Regions from separate parts of the Streptomyces sp. NPDC086766 genome, predicted to be linked through region 1. Evidence: riboswitches for the same ligand, from Rfam matches in the RefSeq annotation. Region 1 holds a riboswitch; the other holds the start of a gene.

Region 1 (3,804 bases):
CAGGACGGCGACCGAGTTGCCCCAGCGGGTGTTCGCGCTGGCCACTCCACGGCGCACCGCGGCCTCGTCCATCACGTCGTCGTGGTACAGCGTCGCCAGGTGGGTGAGCTCCACGACCACGGCGGACGGCACGATCCCCGGCGCCTCCGGGTCACCGAACTGCGCCGCGAGCATCACGAGCAGCGGCCGGAACCGCTTCCCGCCCGCCCGTACGAGGTGCTGGGCGGCCTCCGTGATGAAGGGGACCTCGCTCTTGGTGGCCTCGAGCAGCCCTTCCTCGACAGCCGCCAATCCGGCCTGGACATCGGCTTCCAGAGCCTGGTCCCGCACGCTCAGCCCGAACGGCCCGACGACGGTCACGAGGGGTCTCCTGTCTGCTGGTGTCTGCTGGCGATTACACGGTTTGTCGATAGGTCGCTGCCCTCACTCAAGTCAGCGTATCCGGTCACGTTTCGATCACCGCTAGCGCCCACCGATACAGGCCAGGCGGTATCGGAGCACGCCCGGTATGCAAGTAATCCATTCATATGGACGCATAAATATAGATTCGCCCCTTTCGATCCCCGCACACCACGTTCATGCACACCCGTACGCCACCCTCCCGCCGAACGACTCACAGCGCGGCACCCTCGCGGCACCCGGGTGACACGCGACCCACCCGCCGACGGCTTCCGGTGACACCCGGACGGACACGCCCGGACGGAGTCCGATTAGTCCATCTTGATGCCCCAAGTCCCCTTGGCCTTAATTGCTCTTCGCCAACTTAAACCGTGAGTTGGGTCACACCCCTCCCCCGCCCTCACTCTGGCCGCATACCCGCACTTCGCCTTTCCTCACAGGCGAGTTGACCCTGTGCGTACGCAAAGGATCAAGCACCCCATTAGCCGCACATCAAGGTCAATAGGGACGAGCTGTGAATCGCCTACTTGTTCAGGACATGTGCTCTCGCATACGTTCCCGGCCACCGGGCGGACGCCGAATCCTGCCACCGCCCGCGAACCCATCGAACGAACCACGCATGGCAGGAGCGGGGGACCCAGGTAAGTCGCCGGGCCGGACGCGTACGTCGCACACCGTGTGCCGTACGCCGCGCCGGAACGGCTAGGGGTGAAGCCGTGCCCTCGGGGGCACGGCCGGGCGCCTCCCCGCCCGAACCCGACAGCTCACCTCGCAGGCGACGGAGAGGAATTCACCATGCCTGCCCAGGGTCTGCTCCGCCGTCCCCGCGCCGCCCGCATCGCCCGCGCCCTCGCCGCCGTCGGCACCGGTGCCGCCGTTCTCGCCCTCCCGCTCATCGGCGCGACCAACGCGTCCGCGGCCACCACCTCCGCCCCCGCCGCCGCGAGCACGCTCGCACACCCGAACAACCTCGACGGCTGGATCCGCGCGTCGCTCGCGATCATGGCCCAGAAGGGCATCCCGGGCACGTACAACGGCATCTACCGCAACGTCATGCGCGAGTCCTCCGGCAACCCGCTGGCCATCAACCTCTGGGACGCCAACGCGGCCGCCGGCATCCCGTCCAAGGGCCTGCTCCAAGTCATCGACCCGACGTTCGCCGCCTACCACGTGCCGGGCACGGCGTGGAACATCTACGACCCGGTCGCCAACATCACGGCCGCCTGTAAGTACGCGGCCACCCGCTACGGCTCCATCGACAACGTCTTCGGCGCCTACTGACGGACGCCGGTGGGCGCCCGGCGGCGCCCACCGGCCGACGGGGCACGCACCCAGCGGCACCCTGCGGCACCCAGGGTGCCGGCGGGCGGGCGGCCCTCCGGAAGCGGCTACCGCTCCGGGAACAACCGGTCGAGGACGACGGCGATGCCGTCGTCCTCGTTCGACAAGGTGATCTCGTCGGCGACCGCCTTGAGTTCGGGGTGGGCGTTGGCCATGGCGACACCGTGGGCGGCCCACTGGAACATGGGGATGTCGTTCGGCATGTCGCCGAAGGCGAGGGCGTGTTCGCGGCCCAGCCCCAGGTGTTCGGCGGCCATGGCCAGCCCGGTCGCCTTGGTGATGCCGCAGGGCTGGAGCTCGACGGTTCCCGGGCCCGACATGGTGACCGTCGCCAGGGAGCCGACCACCCCGCGCGCGACGGCCGCCAACTCGTCGTCGGACAGCACGGGATGGCGCAGCAGCACCTTGCTGATGGGGGCGCTCCACAGGTCGTCGCGCCGGTCCACCCGCACGGCGGGCAGCGTCGGGTGCGGCATGAGATACCCGGGCTCGATCAGCGTCAGCCCGTCCACCCCGTCCTGATCGACCGCCGCGTACACCTGCCCCACCTCGGCCTCGATCTTGCCGAGCGCGGTCTCGGCCTGCTCCCGGTCCAGGGTGACCGACCACAGCAGGCGGTCCGCCCCGGCGTCGTAGAGCTGCGCGCCCTGGCCGCACACCGCGAGGCCCGTGGCTCCCAGGGCGTCGAGCAGCGACCGCACCCTCGGCGCCGGCCGCCCGGTCACCACGAGGTGCCGGGCACCGGCGGCCGCCACCCGCGCGAGCGCGGCGAGGGACCGCTCGGACGGGGTGTCGTCGCCGCGCAGCAACGTTCCGTCCAGGTCAGTGGCGATGAGGGCGTATACGGGGGAGGCGGCCATGATCAGAGAATACGGATCCACCGCGACCCCGACTCGACGGGAACCGGACGACCACGGCGGCCGCCTCAGCCCTACCCGCACCTCCTGAAGTCCCCTGTACGCGGGGGTTCTTCACCCCGTGCCTGTCCGCGCGGCCGCGCTGGGCGCGAGGGGGACGCGACAGCGCCAGACGGTGAGCGTGAGCGAGATCACGGCATCCTTCCCCAGCACGTCGGCGGCATTCCTGGCCACGGGTCCCCCCACTGTGTCCCCCTACGGAACGGAGCCACCCCGTCCGCGCCCCCAAAGGGCGCTGAGCCGGAAGTGACTCCTCCGACAACCTCGAATCGGACATTGCAGACTCTTTAGGCACTGCCCAAGACGGCCGACTCGGCCGTAACGTGTGGCGCGACCACATGGAAGACGTCCCGTGCCCTGCGCACGAGAGAGCACGACACGAGAGAGCACGAGAGGAAGGCAAGCACTCCATGCCCCCCTTCGAGGTCCCCGAGGGCGACCCCTTCGGTCCGCACAACCTCCCCTACGGTGTCTTCTCCCGCGCCGGGTCGCAGAGTTCGCAGGCTCCGCAGAGCCCGCAGGAGAGGACCGTCGGCGTCCGGCTCGGCGACCACGTCCTCGACGCGGGCGCGGCGGCGCGGGCGCTCGGCTCGCCGTACGCCTCCCTGCTCGCCCAGCCCACGCTCGGCCCGCTGCTGGCGGCGGGCCGCACCGCCTGGTCCGACGTCCGGCGGGCGCTGACGGCGTGGGTGACGGTGCCGTCCCACCAGGAGGCCGTCGCGCCGTTCCTGTACCCGCTGGACTCGGTGACCCTGCACCTCCCCTTCGACGTCGCGGACTACGTCGACTTCTACGCCTCCGAGAACCACGCCCGGAACGTCGGCCGGATCTTCCGCCCCGACGCCGAGGACTCCCTCACGCCCAACTGGAAGCACCTGCCGATCGGCTACCACGGCCGCGCGGGCACGGTGGTGGTGTCGGGCACCGACGTCGTCCGGCCGTCGGGCCAGCGCAAGGCCCCGTCCGACCCCGCGCCGGTCTTCGGTCCGTCCGTCCGGCTCGACATCGAGGCGGAGGTCGGCTTCGTGGTGGGCGTGCCCTCGCGGCTCGGCACGCCGGTGCAGCTCGGCGACTTCCGCGAGCACGTCTTCGGGCTGTGCCTGCTGAACGACTGGTCCGCGCGTGACGTCCAGGCCTGGGAGTACGT
Region 2 (3,804 bases), on a different contig from region 1:
GGCGGGGGTGCCGCCGGGAAATCTCGGAGAACGCCATGGCAGTCCTCTGGGGGGTCGAGAGGCCGTGCCCCCAGCTTCCCGCAGGAGCGCGCCGCGCACGACCCGACACCCGCCCGCCGGGCCGGCGCCCCCACAGACTTACGTACGTCCTGTACATTTTTTACAGACAGCAGCTCTGCCGGCCACCGCCTGTCGCATGGAGGGGTACGTCATGATCCGACCGTCCGCCCGCTACGTCCTGCCGGAGTTCACCGAGCACACCAGTGCCGGCCGGCGGACCCTGGATCCGTACTCCAAGCTGCTCGAGGAGCGGATCGTCCTCCTCGGCACCCCGGTCGACGACACCTCTGCGAACGACGTGGCGGCGCAGTTCGTCCACCTCGAACACCAGTCCCCCGACCGGGACATCTCGCTGTACCTCAACTCCCCCGGCGGCTCGTTCACCGCGGCGACGGCCGTCTACGACACGATGCGCTTCGTGACCTGCGACGTGGAGACGATCTGCCTGGGCCAGGTCGCCTCGTCCGCCGCGCTGCTGCTGGCGGCGGGCACCCCGGGCAAGCGGTACGCGCTGCCGGGCGCGCGCGTGGTCCTCGACCAGCCCGTGCTGCCCGAGCCGATGGAGGGTCAGGCGTCCGACCTGGCCGTCCGGGCCGAGGAGCTGCTGCGGATCCGGGCCCGTCTGGAGGAGCTGCTCGCACGGCACACCGGACGGACGCCCGAGCAGGTGCGCGCGGACCTCGAACGGACGACCATCCTCGACGCCCGGGACGCGCTGGAGTACGGGCTGGTGGACCGGATCGTCGAGAGCCGCAAGGGTCCCGCCGCCGCGCCGGACGCGAGGTGAGCCGCCGGTGCTGCCTCCCGAGCTGCCGCCGCTGCCCGCGCTGACGCGCGCGGAGGCCGAGCTGATCGACCGTTACCTGGACGCCGTCGATCTGCTGGGCCGCGTCAACCCCGCCCGCCACGAGGGCACCTATCGGGCCCTGAGAGCCGCTCAGGCGCTCGTCCGCAAGGCGATCGAGCTGCGCGACGCCCTCGCGCTGATGCACGAGCGGGGCGAGACGGAACTGCACGCGGACACCCTGGCGCGGGCGCTGCGCGTGCTGGACGGCGAGCGGCGCACGTCCCGGGTCACGCTGCCGCCGGACTGACCCGGCGGGCGCCGCCGCGCTCCGCCGGCCGCCATGTCCGCGCTCCGCACCGGACGTTGGCGACAGGCCCGAAACGAGCCGAACGGGTTACCGCCCAACGGCGTAAGCGTCGCTGCTTTTTCCGGGCCCCACGAGTTGCGCGACACGCGCGCCCGGTTGGCGGAACGAGCCCTTCCGGTGCTGGTCCGGGGGTCGTCAGGGGGTGAGACATTCATTCGATCGTGTGGGTGTCCACCCGAACGGGTGAGTGGTGAGTAACAACACAAATCCCCGGTTCCGTTGGGATTTTCGGACATGAGTAGGTGAAGATCCCTGTCTGACGACAAGCCCCCGCCACACCGGCGGGGCGGTCCGGGCGGACGCCGAGTCCTGCCGCCGCCCGGATGACCGGTCGACAGAAGTGCATCGGCAGGAGTGGAGGACCCAGGCACGACGGGTCGCCGGAACGGTCACACCATGGCCGGGCCGAGCAGCCCTTGGGGTGAAGCCGCGGCAACGCGGCCGGGCTACTTCGCCAGCCCGAATCCGACAGGTCATCCTTCACAGGCGGTTGACGAAGGGTTGCGCATGACTGCGCTCAATCGTGTCCCGTCGCTGATGGCCCGGGCCGGCACCGCCTCGGCGCTGACCATCGCCGCCGTGGGCGGCTCCATCGTGGTCCCGGGTGTCGCCACCGACGCCGCTGCCGCCACGACGGCGACGAAGGCCCTCCAGGTCGCGGCCTCCAAGAAGGGCGCCCCCTACAAGTGGGGCGCGTCGGGCCCGCGGAGGTTCGACTGCTCGGGGCTGACGCTCTACTCGTTCAAGAAGGCGGGCAAGAAGCTGCCCCGCACCGCCTCCCAGCAGTACAACAAGACCCACCACATCTCCGCGAGGAGCCGCCGGGCCGGGGACCTGGTGTTCTTCCACTCGGGCTCGAACGTGTACCACGTCGGCATCTACGCGGGTCACAACAAGATCTGGCACGCACCGAAGTCCGGGGACGTGGTGAGGCTGGAGAAGATCTGGACGAAGAGCGTCTGGTACGGGCGGGTCAGCTGACCCTCTGGACACGGTGACGGCGCCCCGGGCGCCGTCACCACCCACCGGGGCGCCCGGCGCCCCGGCTCCGCCACGGGCCGCGCCGGCTCCTCCGCACGGTGTCCGCGGACCCTGCCGGGCCCAGCCCCGCAAGTCCCCCGGTGGGCCCGCTCCGTCAGGCCCCGCAGGACGCCGCCCTACGGCTCCTGCTGACCGGCGGCCGGGACCGGCCCCGGACGGACCCGCGCCGTCCACGGAAGCTCGACGCAGACGGTCTTGCCGCCCTCGCGGGTGCGCCGCACCGTCAGACTGCCACCGCACTCGACGGTGAGCCACCGGATGATCACCATGCCCCGGCCGTTGTCCTGTTGGACGGCGGCCGGCAGCCGTTTCGGGAGCCGCGGGTGGCTGTCGGTGACCCCGATGCGCAACTGCTCCTCGCGGGCGAGCACCAGGTCCACCGTGAAGGTGGGCGACTGCCCGAGCGTGTGCTGAACGGCGTTGGTGGCGAGTTCGGACACCATGAGACGGACGGTGTCTGCGGTCTCCGAGTCCGACGACAGACCCCACTCCGCCAGGGTGCCCACCACGAAGGCGCGGGCCGCGGCGACCGAGGCCGGATCGCTCGGCAGAGTGACGGATGCTTCCAGATGGTCTGCCATGGCGACGTCGTCCCTTTCCCACGGGACCGCAGTCCGACACGGAGCGGATGGTTCGAGTACGGTCCCGGACTGGTGCTTCGTCGTCAGACTGCCATTACCGCGTCGTTCGCGGTGGCGATCCACCAGGATATGCATATATCTGTCGCTCGAAGCGGTGAACTCTGCCACGGCAGAGCGTATTTGGGCGGCCCGGAGGGAGTAGGTGGGAGCGCATGCAGAACGGTCCCGCGGTGCGCCGTCGGAAACTGGGCGCCGAACTGCGCGCGCTGCGCACCGGTGCGGGTCTCACCAGCGGTGAGGCGGCCCGGATGGTGGGCTGGCACCAGTCGAAGGTCAGCCGGATCGAGACCGGCGCCAGCGGGGTCAAACCGGCCGACGTGCGGTTGCTCCTGGACGCGTACGCCGTCGCGGACGCCCAGCTGCGCGAGCTGCTGATGGCGCTGGCCGGGTCGGAGGACCGCGGCGGCAGGCATCACTGGTGGCACGCGTACCGCGGGGTACTCCCGTCCACCTACCGGGACTTCATCAGCCTGGAGTCCCAGGCGAGCGGGATGCGCACCCTGGAGACCTCGGTCGTCCCCGGACTGCTCCAGACCCCCGAGTACGCCCGCGCGGTGACCCGCGCCGCCGTCGAGGGGCTCGACGACGAGCGGCTGGACGCGCTGGTGGAGGTGCGGCTGGCCCGGCAGGACGTGCTGCGCGCCCGGCCGCCGCTGGAACTGGCGGCGGTACTGGACGAGGCCGTGCTGCGCCGGGAGGTCGGAGGGCCCGAGGTGATGGCGCGGCAGCTGAACCGGCTGGTGGAGGCGGCGCGGTTGCCCCAAGTACGGCTCCAGGTACTGCCGTTCGGCGCCGGCGCGCACATCGGCATCACCGGACCTTTCGTTATCTTCTCGTTCCTGAGCACTTCTGATCTAGATGTGGTTGTTCTCGACCACCTGACGAGTAGCCTCTATCTCGAACGGAAA

What was found. A riboswitch is a leader RNA that binds a small molecule or an ion and turns the genes downstream of it on or off. The one in region 1 is predicted to bind cyclic di-AMP.
Region 2: linked by a shared signal. The riboswitch ahead of ACIPM1_RS06305 (C40 family peptidase) and the one ahead of ACIPM1_RS22415 (transglycosylase SLT domain-containing protein) in region 1 are both predicted to bind cyclic di-AMP.

Annotation. Positions count from the first base shown of each region.
Region 1 is NZ_JBIVBI010000012.1:111,487-115,290, forward strand. Features, by position in the region: gene ACIPM1_RS22410 (polyprenyl synthetase family protein) at 1-360, opposite strand, end outside; cyclic di-AMP (ydaO/yuaA leader) riboswitch at 1,062-1,190, shown strand; gene ACIPM1_RS22415 (transglycosylase SLT domain-containing protein) at 1,195-1,680, shown strand; gene ACIPM1_RS22420 (HAD family hydrolase) at 1,788-2,600, opposite strand; gene fahA (fumarylacetoacetase) at 3,068-3,804, shown strand, end outside.
Region 2 is NZ_JBIVBI010000003.1:109,049-112,852, reverse strand. Features, by position in the region: gene ACIPM1_RS06320 (ANTAR domain-containing protein) at 1-37, opposite strand, end outside; gene ACIPM1_RS06315 (ATP-dependent Clp protease proteolytic subunit) at 212-847, shown strand; gene ACIPM1_RS06310 (hypothetical protein) at 855-1,154, shown strand; cyclic di-AMP (ydaO/yuaA leader) riboswitch at 1,537-1,718, shown strand; gene ACIPM1_RS06305 (C40 family peptidase) at 1,722-2,195, shown strand; gene ACIPM1_RS06300 (ATP-binding protein) at 2,372-2,836, opposite strand; gene ACIPM1_RS06295 (helix-turn-helix domain-containing protein) at 3,049-3,804, shown strand, end outside.